Regions from separate parts of the Allobosea sp. NPDC055594 genome, predicted to be linked through region 3. Evidence: predicted binding sites of a transcription regulator. Region 3 holds the regulator's gene; each other region holds the start of a gene.
The links. The regulator LexA, encoded in region 3, represses DNA repair genes until DNA is damaged. The targets are predictions, from matches to a motif close to TGTTCNNNNTGTGTTCNG.

Region 1: a site for LexA is predicted at 2,487-2,504, ahead of ACWGRX_RS06800 (DNA recombination protein RmuC). Genes of this name have one in related genera too.
Region 2: a site for LexA is predicted at 2,331-2,348, ahead of recA (recombinase RecA). Genes of this name have one in related genera too.

Annotation. Positions count from the first base shown of each region.
Region 1 covers NZ_JBSHIO010000002.1:610,369-615,445, forward strand. Annotated here, with positions in the region: gene ACWGRX_RS06780 (hypothetical protein) at 1-30, shown strand, start outside; gene truA (tRNA pseudouridine(38-40) synthase TruA) at 61-798, opposite strand; gene fmt (methionyl-tRNA formyltransferase) at 803-1,732, opposite strand; gene def (peptide deformylase) at 1,886-2,419, opposite strand; gene ACWGRX_RS06800 (DNA recombination protein RmuC) at 2,525-3,709, shown strand; gene ACWGRX_RS06805 (MFS transporter) at 3,788-5,029, shown strand; gene ACWGRX_RS06810 (OsmC family protein) at 5,039-5,077, opposite strand, start outside.
Region 2 covers NZ_JBSHIO010000005.1:354,794-359,870, forward strand. Annotated here, with positions in the region: gene alaS (alanine--tRNA ligase) at 1-961, opposite strand, end outside; gene recA (recombinase RecA) at 1,161-2,246, opposite strand; gene ACWGRX_RS13350 (hypothetical protein) at 2,479-2,700, opposite strand; gene ACWGRX_RS13355 (hypothetical protein) at 3,042-3,575, shown strand; gene ACWGRX_RS13360 (hypothetical protein) at 3,590-4,087, opposite strand; gene ACWGRX_RS13365 (TetR/AcrR family transcriptional regulator) at 4,119-4,706, opposite strand; gene ACWGRX_RS13370 (crotonase/enoyl-CoA hydratase family protein) at 4,790-5,077, shown strand, end outside.
Region 3 covers NZ_JBSHIO010000001.1:540,777-545,853, reverse strand. Annotated here, with positions in the region: gene ACWGRX_RS02540 (LpxI family protein) at 1-865, shown strand, start outside; gene lpxB (lipid-A-disaccharide synthase) at 862-2,040, shown strand; gene lexA (transcriptional repressor LexA) at 2,317-3,048, shown strand; gene ACWGRX_RS02525 (ComEC/Rec2 family competence protein) at 3,042-5,077, opposite strand, start outside.

The DNA of each region.
Region 1 (5,077 bases), on a different contig from region 3:
ATCAGGACCTTCGGACTCGCCGGGTTCTGAGGCTCAAGCCTCGGGCCGCGGAAGCGCGGATCAGTAGTCGACACCGTCGAGATAAAGCCCGCAGGGCGGGGCGAGCGCCGCGCATTGCGAACGGTCGCGCGCCGCCAGCACCTTGCCGACCTTGTTCTCCGGCCAGCGCCCCATGCCGACCATCTTCAGGCAGCCGACCATGGAGCGGACCTGATGGTGCAGGAAGGAGCGGGCATGGGCGTAGACCACGATCTCGGCGCCCTCGCGCCGGCAATCGAGCCGGTCGAGCGTGCGCAGCGGGCTGTTGGCCTGGCATTCGGCGGCGCGGAAGGTGGTGAAGTCGTGATGGCCGAGCAGGGCCTTGGCGGCGCGGTCCATCGCCTCGTGATCGAGCCGGACCGGAACATGCCAGACGCGGCCGGCATCGAGAGCGGGCTGCGCCCGGCGGTCGAGGATACGATAGATGTAATAGCGGCGCTTCGCCGAGATACGGGCGTCGAAGCTGTCCGGCACCGCTTCGGCGCTCAGCACCGCCACCGGCAGGCGCTTCAGCCTGGCATTGCTGGCGTCGCGCACGACATCCGTGCGCCATTCGCGCTCGAGTTCGACATGGGCGACCTGATGGGTGGCATGGACGCCGGCATCGGTGCGCCCGGCGCAATGCAGCCGCACGGGGTGGCCGCAGAAGGCCTCGACGGCCTCCTCGACGCTCTGCTGCACGGAGGGGCCGTTGAGCTGGCGCTGCCAGCCCGAGAACGGGCCGCCATCGTATTCGATGACGAGCTTGTAACGCGGCATCGCGCTAGAGCTTCGCACCGGCGCTGAGCCGGGCGCCGCGCAGGAACTCGCCGCCGCTCATCGGCGCGCGCCCGGCGCGCTGGACCTGGAGCAACTTCACCGCCCCGACCTTGCAAGCGACAGTGCCCTCGTCATCGAGCAGGGTGCCCGGCTCGGCGGCGCCGCCGGCGCGTGCCGTGCGCAGCAGCTTGAGCCTCTCCGGGCCCTTGCCGAGATCGACCTCGACGAAGGCGCCGGGAAAGGGCGAGAGACCGCGCACGAGATCGTGCACCTGCTGCGCCGGCCTGGTCCAGCTCAGCCGCGCCTCCTCATTGCCGATCTTGCTGGCATAGGTGACGCCTTCCTGCGCCTGCGACGTGAAGCGCAAGCCCCCACGGCCGAGCGCCGCCAGGGCCCTGACCATCAGGTCGGCGCCGAGCACGGAAAGCCGGTCATGCATGTCACCGGCGGTAGCGTCGCTGTCGATGGCCAGGCGCTCGACCATGCCGACCGGGCCGGTATCGAGCCCCTCCTCCATCTTCATCACGCAGACGCCGGTCTCGGCGTCACCGGCCATGATCGCGCGCTGGATCGGGGCGGCGCCGCGCCAGCGCGGCAGCAGCGAGGCGTGCAGGTTGAGGCAGCCAAGCTCGGGAACCTCGAGGATCGCCTTCGGCAGGATCAGGCCATAGGCGACGACGACCGCGACATCGGCCTGGTGCGAGGCCATGATCTCGGCCGCCTCGGGATTCCGCAGCGTCTTCGGCGTGAAGACCGGGATGCCGAAGCGCTCGGCGGTGCGCTGCACCGGCGACGGCTTCAATTCCATGCCGCGCCCGGCCGGCGCCGGCGCGCGCGTATAGACGGAAACGACCTCGTGGCCCTGGCCGATGATCTCGGTCAGGGTGGGCACGGCGAAGTCCGGCGTGCCCATGAAGATGACGCGCAAGCTCATACGCGGAATTTACCCCAAACGCGCCCGGCATTCCGGGCGTAGCGAAGCGAAGACCCGGAAGCCATCGAAGGTCTCCGGCATTCTACGATGGATTCCGGAGCGGGGCCGCTCACGCGGCTCGTCCGGAATGACGGTGTGTTTCGTCGCCCTGGCCTAGGCCGCGCTCTCGCGACGGGCGGCCTTGGCGAAGCGCTTGGTGACGCGCTCGCGCTTCAGGCGCGACAGATGGTCGATGAAGAGAATGCCGTTGAGGTGGTCGATCTCATGCTGGAGACAGGTAGCGAGGATGCCGTCGGCCTCGATCTCCTGCGTCGCGCCGTCGAGATTCATGTAGCGCACCTTGACGCGGGCCGGCCGCTCGACCTCCTCGTAATATTCGGGGATCGACAGGCAACCCTCCTCGTAGACGTTCATCTCTTCCGAGTTCCAGATGACCTCGGGATTGATGAAGACCATCGGCGCCTTCGGCGTCTCCTCGTCCTCCTCGCTCTTCTTCGAGACGTCGATGGTGACGAGGCGGACCGGCTCGCCGATCTGGATGGCGGCAAGGCCGATTCCGGGCGCGTCATACATCGTCTCGAGCATGTCGTCGGCGAGCTTGCGGATATCGGGCGTGACCGAAGCGACAGGTGCCGAGACCAGCCTGAGCTGGCTGTCGGGCAGGATGACGAGGGGGCGAATGGCCATGGGGCGCTCTGGAGCAGGAATAATGAAGGTTCTGGCGACATAAGCACTTGTGCGGGAACGGTCAAACTGTTCCGCTTTTGTTCGAATTGATATAGGATCGCCGGCATGAACCAGACCGCTTTCCTCCTGCTCGAACACCCCGTCAGCTGGGGCGAGGCCGCTTTCGGCTTCGCCGGGCTCGTCCTGCTGCTCCTGTCGCTGGCGCTGCTCTCGTCCTGGCGCAGCGGGAGGCGGCACGCAGCGGAGGCCAGCGCAGCCGCCGAACGCGCCCGCGAGATGGACGACAAGGTCGCCGAGATGAACCGGATGCAGGCCGAATTGACCGGGCGCATGCAGACCATGGCCGAGATCCTCTCGACCCGGCAGGGCGACCTCGCCCGACTCGTCGCCGATCGGATCGACGGACTGCGCCAGCAGGTCGGCAGCGGGCTCGAACAGAATGTCCGCCAGACCACCGAGCATCTCGGCAAGCTGCAGGAGCGGCTCGCGGTGATCGACAGCGCCCAGAAGAACCTGACCGAGCTGACCGGCGAGGTGGTGACGCTGAAGGAGGTGCTCGCGAACAAGCAGACGCGCGGCGCCTATGGCCAGGGCCGGATGGAAGCGATCATCCGCGACGGGCTGCCAGCCGCGTTCTTCTCGTTCCAGCCGACGCTGTCCAACGGCCGGCGGCCGGACTGCCTGGTGACCCTGCCGGGAGACGGGCGCGGCCTCGTCATCGACGCCAAATTCCCGCTGGAGAGCTTCACGCAACTGCGCGCGGCGCGCGGCGAGCAGGAGAAGAAGGCCGCGGCTGCGCGGGTACGCGGCGATGTCGGCCAGCACATCAAGGACATTGCCGAGCGCTATTTCCTGCCCGGCGAGACGCAGGACATGGCGCTGCTCTTCGTGCCCTCGGAAGCGCTCCATGCCGATCTGCACGAGCATTTCGACGATCTGATCCAGAAGGCGCACCGGGCCAGGGTGATGATCGTCTCGCCCTCGCTGCTGGCGCTGGCGATCCAGCTGATGCAGTCGCTCATCCGCGACGCCCGCATGCGCGAAGAAGCGCAGGTGATTCAGTCCGAGGTCGGCAAACTGCTGGACGATGTCCGTCGCCTCGGCGAGCGGGTCGACAAGCTCGATACGCATTTCCGTCAGGCGCAGGAGGATGTCGGCCTGATCAAGACCTCGGCCGGCAAGGTCACCGGCCGGGCCGAGAAAATCGGCGCGTTGGAGTTCGACGACGGCCCTGGCAGTCAGCCGAGCCTGCCCTTCGCGCGGGAAACCCGGCTCAAAGCCGCAGAATAAACCCGCACCGCCATCTGAAGATCACATTCCCGCGTAGTCCTGCGCGGCCTGCCCCCGCTGCTCAGGAGATCGCCCGGCGTGCTCGTCCAGATCGGAACCCTCATTGCCGCAACCAGCGTCGTCCAACTCGCCAATGGCTTCTTCAACACCTTCCTGTCGCTGCGGCTGACGACCGAGAATTTCGGCCCGACACTCACCGGCATCGTGCTCAGCGCCTATTTCATCGGCTTCTCGGTCGGCGCCGTCGGCAGCGGCCGCATCATCCAGCGCATCGGACATATCCGCGCCTATGCCGCCTTCGCCGGCATGGTCGTCGTCGGCACGGCCGGAATGGCGATCTTCGTCTCGCCGCTCGGCTGGATCCTGTGCCGAATGGCGATCGGCATCGGCTGCGTCGGCCTGTTCATCACCACGGAGAGCTGGCTCAACGCCAAGGCTCCGCCGGACCAGCGCGGCCGGATCTTCTCGATCTACATGGTCGGCACCTTCCTGGCGCTGGCGGCCGGGCAATTGCTGATCGGCTCGTTGCCGATCGCCTCCATGACGCCGTTCTTCATCATCATCGCGCTGTTCGCGCTGGCGCTGATGATGGTCAGCGCGACGCGTGCGGAGGCACCTGCGCTCCCGGCGGAGGCTTCACTGCCCTATGGCGAGCTGACCCGGCAGGCGCCGGTCTCGGTACTCGGCTGCGTCGTATCGGGGATCGTCACCAGCGCCTTCTACGCGCTGGTGCCCGCCTGGATGGCACGCAACGAAATTCCCCAGGAGACAATCGCGCTGTTCATGCTGGTCGCGGTGCTTGGCGGCTTCGCCTTCCAGGTCCCGGTCGGCAAGGTTTCGGACCGCGGCGACCGGCGGGTCGTACTCGCCGGGCTCGCGGTCGGCTTTTCGGCCGCAGCCCTGCTGATCCAGCTCGTGCCGCCGAGGCTCGCCTTCGTGCTGCCGGTCGCGGCCCTGCTCGGCGGCTTCATGTCGACGCTCTACCCGGTCAGCGTCGCCCACGCGCTCGACCGCATGCCCCAGGACCGGGTCGTGGCGGTGAGCGGCCGGCTGATCCTGGTCAGCGGCATCGGCTCGGCACTGGGGCCGATCCTCGGCGCCCAGGTGATGGGCCAGCTCGACATCAACGGACTGCTCTATTTCATGGCTGCCGCGACGGTCGCGCTCGCCGCGGTCGCCGGCCTGCGCATCAGGCACCGCGCGCCGCCGGAGCAGATGGCGGAGCGGCCCTTCGCCATCATCGACCCGCTGGCGGCGCCGATCTCGCAGGAGCCGGAAGCGACGGACGCAGACGGAACGCCGCGTCCGCTACCCGCCTGAGCCGGCGGCTCAGGCCGTCTGCAATGTCGCCGACAGCTCCGGCTTGAC
Region 2 (5,077 bases), on a different contig from region 3:
GCTCCTTGGCACCGAGCAGCTGCGCATGGCGCATGCCGCGGCGCATGATCCGGCGCAGCACATAGCCGCGACCTTCGTTCGAAGGCAGCACGCCGTCGGCGATCAGGAAGGCCGAGCAGCGCAGATGGTCGGCGATGACGCGGTGGCTCGCCGCCATCGGCCCGTCGGAGGGGACGTTGGTCAGATCGGCGACGGCCCGGATCAGGGCGGCGAAGAGGTCGATCGCGTAATTGTCATGCGTGCCCTGGAGCACGGCGGCGATGCGCTCCAGCCCCATGCCGGTGTCGATCGAGGGTCGCGGCAGGTTGGTCCTGATGCCGCCGGCAGCCTCCTCGTACTGCATGAAGACGAGGTTCCAGATCTCGATGAAGCGGTCGCCATCCTCGTCGGGCGAGCCCGGAGGGCCGCCGGGAATATGATCGCCATGGTCGTAGAAGATCTCGGAACAGGGGCCGCAGGGGCCGGTGTCGCCCATGCGCCAGAAATTGTCGGAGGTCGAAATCCGGATGATCCGGGAGTCCGGCAGGCCCGCGATCTTCTTCCAGAGCCCGTGCGCCTCGTCGTCCTCGGAGTAGACGGTGACCGTCAGCTTCTCCTTGGGCAGGCCGAATTCGCGCGTGACCAGGGTCCAGGCGTGGTTGATCGCCTGTTCCTTGAAATAGTCGCCGAAGGAGAAGTTCCCCAGCATCTCGAAGAAGGTGTGATGGCGGGCGGTGTAGCCGACATTGTCGAGATCGTTGTGCTTGCCACCGGCGCGCACGCATTTCTGCGCCGTGGTGGCGCGGACATAGGGACGCTTCTCCTGGCCGGTGAAGACGTTCTTGAACTGCACCATGCCGGAATTGGCGAACATCAGCGTCGGGTCGTTGCGCGGCACGAGCGGGCTCGACGGCACGACCTCGTGGCCCTGGCCCTTGAAGTAGTCGAGGAAGGTCGACCGGATCTCGTTGACGCCGCTCATCGCAATCTTGGCTCTGGTTCTCTGGCAAGGGGCCGGCGCAGCCGGAAAGGGTGAGAGGTTCTAGTCAGCACCGCCGCTACTGTCCAGAAACGCCAACTCCGGCAATGCCCCCGACAAGGGGGTGGAGTCAAAAAGAAACGGACGGCTCGCGCCGCCCGTCTCGTATCGTCGCGCCGAATGCGCCGGAGCAGGGGCCCGCTCAGGCCTCGCCCTCGTCGAGATCCTCGGAGGTCGGATCGGCCTGATCGAGGATGCGATCGGCGACGAGGCCGGAATTCTGCCGGATGGTGGCTTCGATCCTGCCGGCCACGTCCGGGTTGGCCTTGAGGAAGGACTTGGCGTTCTCGCGGCCCTGACCGAGGCGCTGGCTGTCGAAGGAGAACCAGGAGCCCGATTTCTCGACCATGCCGGCCTTGACGCCGAGATCGATCAGCTCGCCGACCTTCGAGATGCCCTCGCCGAACATGATGTCGAACTCGACCTGCTTGAAGGGCGGTGCGACCTTGTTCTTGACGACCTTGACGCGGACCTGGTTTCCGGTCGCCTCGTCGCGCTCCTTCAGGGTCGAGACGCGGCGGATGTCGAGGCGGACCGAGGCGTAGAACTTCAGGGCGTTGCCGCCGGTGGTGGTCTCCGGCGAGCCGTACATCACGCCGATCTTCATGCGGATCTGGTTGATGAAGATGACCATGCAGTTCGAGCGCGAGATCGACGCCGTCAGCTTGCGCAGCGCCTGGCTCATCAGGCGGGCCTGGAGGCCGGGCTGGACGTCGCCCATCTCGCCCTCGATCTCGGCGCGCGGCGTCAGCGCGGCGACCGAGTCGACCACGAGCACGTCGATGGCGCCGGAGCGGACGAGCGTGTCGGTGATCTCGAGCGCCTGCTCGCCGGTGTCCGGCTGCGAGATCAGGAGATCGTCGAGATTGACGCCGAGCTTGCGGGCATAGACCGGGTCGAGCGCGTGCTCGGCATCGACGAAGGCACAGACGCCGCCCTTCTTCTGGGCTTCGGCGATGGTGTGCAAAGCGAGTGTGGTCTTGCCGGAGGATTCCGGCCCGTAGATTTCGATGACGCGGCCCTTGGGCAGGCCGCCGACGCCGAGCGCGATGTCTAGACCCAGCGAGCCGGTTGAAATGGTCTCGATCTCGATTGCCTGCTGGTTCTTGCCCAGGCGCATGATCGAGCCCTTGCCGAACGCCCGTTCGATCTGCGAGAGCGCCGCGTCGAGCGCCTTGGCCTTGTCCATCGAAGAGCCTTCCACGAGCTTGAGATTCGCCTGATTCACGACGTGCGCTCCTTATGGCAGGGGCGCGAGGACATCTCAATCGCGCCGATCAGCAACTATGGTCACTGTTTGTTCTCATGCGCAAGTTCTTTTTTTGTTCCTGTCGAATTGTGCCGGCAGGCCTGTTCGGGAGCGCGTTGCGACGTGAAAAGCCGGCGCGGGGCGGCGCGCCGGCCGCGCTCGCCCGTGCCGGATGCATCATGCATCATGCCGTTCGCTTCGGGGGGCCGCGCTAGTCGCCCGTGGGGGCGCCGAGAAGATAATCCTTCTGCAGGGCCTGATCCGATGACGGGTAGAGCGTCTGGCACTCGGAGTAATAGAAGGACTTTGGCGCGCGATTGACCGGATCGGCGCAGATCGTGGCCAGTTGCGCCTGCCGCGACTGCGAACTCTGGCAGCTTGCCAGGACGGGAGCCGCAAGCAGGGCCAGGCACAGAAGCGAAAGCGTCTTCATCTCGCTGTCCCCCATCTAAAACCGAGCCAACCGCAGAATCGGAACCTGAGACTTGCGACCCCGGATGCTCGCATGACCGATGCGTGGCGACCTTATTATCACAGCCCGAGGGGCGCGGCTTGCCTAGCGTCGGCCACGCGCCCCGGCCGAGAGAAGCGACAAATCTGCGATAGTCGGCTCCCAGCGTCGGCGGCCTCCTCAAGATCGCCGTGCGCCCGTCCGGACGCGGCCACGGTTATCTATCTCATTGTTATCGCATCGGAGTTTCCCGAAAAGAGAATTCCACTTCCCGGCCCGATGCTATAGGACGACAGCATCCGGCCAGAAGGGCCCGCCCGCCGATGCGCACCCGTCTCTTTCGCCTCCTGCTCGTCCCGGTCGATCTCGTCGTCGCCCTCGTCATCGTGCTCGACGAGCTGGCGCGGCCGCTCTACCGGCCGCTTCTGGCCTGGTTCGGGTCGTTCCGGATCGTCGCCCGCATAGAGGCGGCGATCGGTCGCCTGCCGCCCTATGGCGTGCTCGCCCTGCTGGCGGTGCCTTTCGCCGTGGCCGAGCCGCTGAAGCTGCTCTCGCTCGTTCTGCTGGCGCGCGGCGCCTGGTTCGGCGGCATCGTGCTGATGGCGATCGGCCATCTGACGAGCTTCCTGCTGGTCGAGCGCATCTACCATGCCGGCCGCGCGCAATTGCTGACGATCGGCTGGTTCGCGCGCTGCATGGTCTGGCTGGATCGGATCCGGGAGGTCGTCGTCGAGCGGGTCAAGGCGTCGGCCGCCTGGCGCCGGGCGGCAGCGCTGGCGCGCGCCGTTCGGGAACGGGGGCGCGCCTGGCTGGCATGGCTGTCGGGCCGGCGACAGCGGGACCGCAATTCGGGCTGAGGCGAGGGCGGGCGTTAGCCCGCGGGCCTCTCGGGATGCTCCGGCCCGGTCTGCGCCGGCGGCTTCTGCCAGGCCGCGCCGAGGCGCTCCAGTTCCAGTGCGTAGCAGTAGATCGCGAACAGCATGGTGAAGACCAGGATGCAGCGCCAGAGCAGGCCGGCGTCGAGGCTGAGCTGCTGGATGGCAGGCAGCTGGCGCAGGAAATAGATCGAGAACAGGGCGCCGCCGAAAATCGAGGTGAGGCGGCCGGCAAAGGCGAGGAGATGGCCGAGCACCGGGCTGTAGATGCCGTCCGGCTGCGGCACATGCCGCAGGCGCGTCCAGTAGCAGCCCTGGCCGATCAGGATGGCGATGACGACCTGCAGCAGGATCGAGGCGGGCAGGCTGTGCAGCTCGCCGGGCTTCTCGGTGACGATCCGGAAGGCCATGTGGATGTAGAACAGCAGCAGCGCGGCGCAGATGGTCTGCAGCAGGAGCAGGATGCCATAGGCGGAGCGTGGCCGTGCGGTCATGGCGGCAAACTAGTTGCTGGCCGGGAGGCGATCAAACGGCGAGGTCGCGCAAGGCCGAGCCTGCCAAGGCCGCGGCAGCGCGCCCGGCGGCCTCGATATAAGCCGGATCGCGATGGATCAGCATGATTGCGAAGGCGCCGTCCATCAGCAGCACGATCTGGCGCGCCAGTTCCCCGGGGGCAGCAATGCCATGGGCCGCGCAGGCGCCGGCAAGCCAGTTTTCGAAGCCGGCCTTGTGGCGGGCGCCGATCTTGATGGCGGGATGGCCGGGCAGGGCGGCGAGTTCGGCGGCGGTGCGCAGGAAGCCGCAGCCCTTCCAGCGCGGATTGCCTGCGGCGCGCGCGAGATTCTGGAAGATCGCCTCGACCTTCTCCGACAGCCCACCGTCAGCGGCTTCGAACCAGCCGGCCATCAGCTTGAGATTGGGCTGGTCTCGCGCTTCGAGATAGGCGGCGACGAGCTCGTCCTTGCTCTCGAAATGGTAGTAGAGCGTGCGCTTGGTCAGGCCCGCCTTCTCGGCGACCGCATCGACGCTGACCGCGCGGATACCCTCGGCATAGAAGAGCTTGCTCGCGGCGTCGACGATGCGCTTGCGCGTCGGGCTTTCGGGTTCGGTCATGTCGCCATGTATACCGTATAGGTAGTATACGTAAATGGCGTGGCGAGGCAGCGTGGCGGCACCCAAAACCGCTGGAGCCCACCATGTCCGAGATCGACCCTGTCCTCATGCAATGCCGGGAGGGCATCGCGACGCTGACGCTCAACCGCCCCGCCAAACTGAATGCGCTGAACTATGCGCTGATCGACCGCCTGCTCCTGCTGCTGGACCGGATCGAGACCGATCCTGCCATCCGCGCGGTGATCCTGACCGGGTCGGACGAGCGCGCCTTCTCGGCCGGCGGCGACATCGCCGAATTCTCGCGCAGCGTCGCGGCAGGGCCCGATTATGCGGTGCGGGATTTCGTGCGCCGCGGCCAGGCCCTGACGGCG
Region 3 (5,077 bases):
CCCGGGCTCGGCCGAAACGGCGGGTAGACGGGCCGGGCTGCGCCTGGCCATCCTGGCCGGTAGCGGCGAATACCCGCCCCATGTCGCCCGCAACGCGCTCGCGGCCGGGGCGGAGGTCTATGTCGCGGCGCTTTCGGGCGCGGCGAACATCGCCGATTTTCCCGGCTGCGAAGCGCAGGAATACCGGCTCGGCCAGCTCGGCCGCCTGCTCGGTGCGCTCAAGCGCCGCAACGTCACTGATATCGTGATGATCGGGGCGTTGCCGCGACCGAGTTTCGGTGCGCTGGCGCCAGAGCTCTCGACCCTGAAATACCTGCCGCATTTCGCGCGCGCCTTCCAGGGCGGCGATGACCATCTGCTTCGGGGGGTCGTGAGCTTCTTCGAGGGGCAGGGGTTCCGGGTCGGGAGCCCGGCGGAGATGGCCCCGGAGATCGTCGCGCCGCTCGGCGCTCTCGGGCGGATTGTCCCGACTCCAATTGCCCGCAGTGCCTTGCTACGCGGCTTCGACCTGCTGGCGGCATTGTCGCCCTTTGATATCGGCCAGGGCGCGGTCCTCGCCGATCATCGCGTGATCGCGGTCGAGGCGGCCGAGGGAACCGATGCCATGCTCGAGCGTGTCGCCGGACTGGTGAGGGCAGGGCGCCTCAAGCTGGCAAAGGGCGATGGTGTCCTCGTCAAGGCGCCGAAGCTCGGCCAGGACCTGCGCGTCGACATGCCCGCGATCGGGCCCGAGACCGTCGCGCGGCTCGCAGAAATCGGCCTGGCCGGAATTGCGGTGAAGGCCGGAGGTGTGCTCGTCGGCGATCGTGCCCGTCTGGCCGCGAGCGCCGATGCCGTGGGCATCTTCATCGAGGGCGTGCCTTGAGCACGCCGCCCTTCCGGCTTTTCGTCGTCGCTGGCGAGGCCTCTGGCGACGCGCTCGGTGCGCGTTTCGTGCAGCAGCTTCGCCACCGGCTTGCAGGGCGCCCGCTCGATCTGCGCGGCGTCGGAGGCGAGGTTCTGGCGGCGGAAGGCTTGGCGAGCATCTTCCCCCAGGAGGACATCGCGGTGATGGGCTTCGGCCCGGTCGTCGCCCGCCTGCCATTGCTGCTGCGTCGCATCTCTGACGCGGCGCAGGCTGCTGCCGCCTTCGCGCCCGATCTGATGCTGACGATCGACGCGCCTGACTTCAGCCTGCGCGTCGACAAGAAGCTGCGCCGGCTCAATCCTGCTGTGCCGATCGCGCACTGGGTCTGCCCGAGCGTCTGGGCCTGGCGCCAGGGCCGGGCGCGGCGCATGCGCCCGCATGTCGACAGGATCCTGGCGCTGCTGCCCTTCGAGCCGGAGGCGCTTGCGCGTCTCGGCGGACCCGACACGGTCTATGTCGGGCATCCGCTGATCGAGCGGCTAACGGAGCTGCGTCCCGGGCCGGATGAAGCCAGGGTTCGGGCCGACGCGCAGGAGCCGCTTATCCTCGTGCTGCCGGGTAGCCGTGGCTCCGAGATCCGCCACCTCATGCCCGCCTTCGGCGAGACGATTGCGCGTATCGCCCAGGCTCTGCCGCGGGCACGCTTCGTCTTGCCGGCCGTGCCGCGTCTGGTCGAAGCCATTACCGGGATCGTCGCAAGCTGGCCCGTGAAACCCGAGATCGTGACGGGGGAGGCGGCCAAGCTCGCGGCCTTCCGTCAGGCGCGCGCGGCACTCGCCGCCTCCGGAACGGTGACGCTCGAGCTCGCCCTGGCGCAGGTGCCGACCGTCGCCGCCTATCGTGGTGCCGGCTGGGAGGCGGCGCTGGCCCGCCGCCTGATCAAGCTGCCGACGGTCATCCTGCCGAACCTCATTCTCGGCGAGAACGTCGTTCCCGAGTTCATCCAGGACGATGTGACGCCGGACGCGCTGGCCCTGGCTCTCGCCGCGGTGATCGGCGACGGTGCGGCGCGCGACCGCCAGCTTGACGGTTTCGCCACGCTCGAGCACAGGATGCGCAGCGCCGGCCCGAGTCCGGCCGCCAATGCCGTCGATGCGGCGCTGGCGCTGCTGCGGCAGCAGCCGGCATCGTAGCGCGGGATCGCCGAATTCGCCGCGGATCGGCAGTCCGCGGCGGTCAAGCCCACTACCGCGACGGCCATCATCGTGCCCGGAATCGCCGGCCTGAGCTCTATCGCCGCTCCGTCTCTTCTTGCTGCCCTGTTCTCCGCAAAGCTTCGCGTGCAAGGAGAAGGACAGCTTTCGCGCCTTGCAAGACCGTGCTGAACCTCTCTTGCGGAACACATGGCGAACAGGTATGTTGTTCGTGCTTTGTTTCGATTCCGATGCGAAAGGCCGGGCGGCGAGATCATGCTGACACGCAAACAGTTCGAACTGCTTCGCTTCATCCATGAACGCCTGCGCGAATCCGGCGTCCCGCCCTCCTTCGACGAGATGAAGGATGCGCTCGACCTGCGCTCCAAATCCGGCATTCACCGGTTGATCATGGCGCTGGAGGAGCGCGGCTTCATTCGCCGGCTACCGAACCGCGCCCGGGCGCTCGAAGTCATCAAGATGCCGGACGGAATCGGCGGTGCGCCGGGGCAGCGCGCCCGTTTCAGCCCGTCCATCGTGCAGGGCGGGCTCGGCCAGACTCCGCCTGCCCCAGCCGCCAACCTCGCCAAGCCGCGCCCTGCCACCGCCGAGGAGAACGGACGCACGACCGTTTCAATCCCGGTGATGGGCCGAATCGCCGCTGGCACGCCGATCTCGGCGATCCAGGATCGCAGCTACAGCGTCTCCATGCCGGCCGACATGCTCGGCGGCGGCGAGCACTACGCGCTGGAGGTCCGCGGCGATTCGATGATCGAGGCCGGCATTCTCGACGGTGACACCGTCGTCATTCGCAAGCAGGACACCGCCAACACCGGCGACATCATCGTCGCCCTGATCGATGACGAGGAGGCGACGCTGAAGCGCCTGCGCAAGCGCGGCTCCTCGATTGCCCTGGAGGCCGCCAACCCGGCCTACGAGACCCGCGTGCTCGGCCCGGATCGCGTCAAGATCCAGGGTCGGCTCGTCAATCTGATGCGGCGCTACTGAAGCAAGCTGGTGTCCTCTGCCTGCTCCGCCGTTGCAGCGGCTGGCAGCGAGGTGGCAGGGGCGCGTCCCGGCTCCGGTGACGAAGGCGCGACGACGGGAGCAGGCCGGGCCCGGGTCCAGGGCCGCAGGCGCGTCGCGTCCTCGGCGGTGTAGGCGCGCCAGTTGCCGCCAGGCGAGGAGCCCAGCGCCGTCGCTCCGTCACGCGTGAGCGCAGCCCGATCGATCAGTCGGGCGGTGCAGCTGCCATTGGCATGGAGCGGCGTCACGACGAGATCGGCGCGCAGGCAATCCTCGACGATGGCGATGCGGTCGCGAGTGTAGGCGACTTTGCGGCCGTCCCTGAGGCGGATCACGCAGCCGCGCGCATCGCAGGCGGCGCCTTCTCGCAAGGCCGGATCGTCCGGGGAGCGGGAATCCCCGTCGGCATGGAGCCATTGCGCCAGGACGAAACGGCTCGGCTTGCCTGCGAGGACGAGCCGCCCTTCGGGGCCGCGTACCAGAATGCCGGAACCGTCGCGCTCGATCAGGATGTCCGGCCGCGTCGGGTCCGAGGCGAGCGCCAGACCGGCGCAGAGCGGCAATGCCGCCAGGTAGCGCAAGGCCGTCGTCCACAAGGTCAGCCAGAGCAGCGCCAGGGCGAACAGGGCGAGCGCCAGGGCGTCGAAGGCCGGCAGCACCACTGTCGAGCGCTCGATCCCGGCAACCCAGTGGGCGAGCCGCAGGACGAGGCCGGAGGCCCAGCCCATCAGGGCCCAGGCGGGCCAGTCGAGCCCGAAGGGATAGGCCAGCACGCCGAAGACCGCGGCCGGCATGACGATCAACGAGACGAAAGGCAAAGCGAGCGCGTTGCCGAGCAGGCCGAACGGGTTGAAGGTCTGGAAATGATAAACTCCGAAGGGTGCCGTCGCCGCCGTCGCCAGCAAGGTGGTGACGACGATGCCGACCGCGGAGAGCCAGAGCGGCCGCAAGGGCCAGGACCAGCTCGCAGCGGCCGGGTCGGGTGAGCGCTCCTGCCAGCGCTCGGCGAAGGCGATCAGCGCGGCGACCGCGCCGAAGGACATCTGGAAGCTCGGCCCGAGCAGCGCTTCGGGCTCTCGCAGCAGCACGATGATCGCGGCGAGAGCGAGATTGCGCATGCTGAGGGCCGGCCGGTCGACCAGGATGGCGCCGAGCATCACCAGGGTCATGATCAAGGAGCGGACCGTCGCGACCTCGGCGCCCGAGAAAACGCAATAGGCGGTGGCGCCGAACATGGCGGCGAGCGCAGCAAGCTTCTTGATCGGCCAGAAGAGCGTGAGGCCGGGCGACAGCGCCAGTAGCGCCCGCGCCAGCCAGAAGATCGTGCCGGCCGCCAGAACCATGTGCAGGCCGGAGATCGAGACGATGTGGTAGATGCCGGCGGCGCGCAGATCGTCATTGGTCGGCTCAGTGATCAGGCCGCGCTTGCCGGTGACCAGGGCGGCCGCCATCGCGCCCGCCTGCCCGCCGCCGATCGTGGCGATGCGCTCGGTCAGCGCATTGCGCGCCTGGTCGATGGTGATGCTCCAGGCGAGCTGCCGCGACGGCCGAGAAGGCGCCGGTGCCAGCGTGACCTTTCCGGCAATGCTGCCGACCGCCCCGATGCCGCGGAAGAAGGCGTCGCGGGCGAAGTCATAGCCGCCGGGACGCGCCGGTCCAGGCGGCGGCAGGAGCCGCGCGGTCGCCATGATGTGATCGCCGGGCTTCAAGGTCGTCGCGGTGGTGCTGACGCGGACGCGCCTTGGGCGCTGCTGCGGTTCGACGCCCGGCAGGGCGGTGACCAGGACGACCAGACGGACGCCCTTCTCGCGCTGCTCCAGCGTCTCGACGAAACCGGTGAGCTTGCCGACATGGAACCGGGAGAGCGCCGGTGCCGCGATGCTCGCCGCCCGCCAGGCTCCGGCGCCGAAGCCGGCAAAGAGTGCGCCTAGCGCGATGCAGACGAGCATGACGCGGCGCCTGTGGCGCAATAGCAGCGCGGCGAGCGCGGACAGGGCAAGGCCGGCCAGCG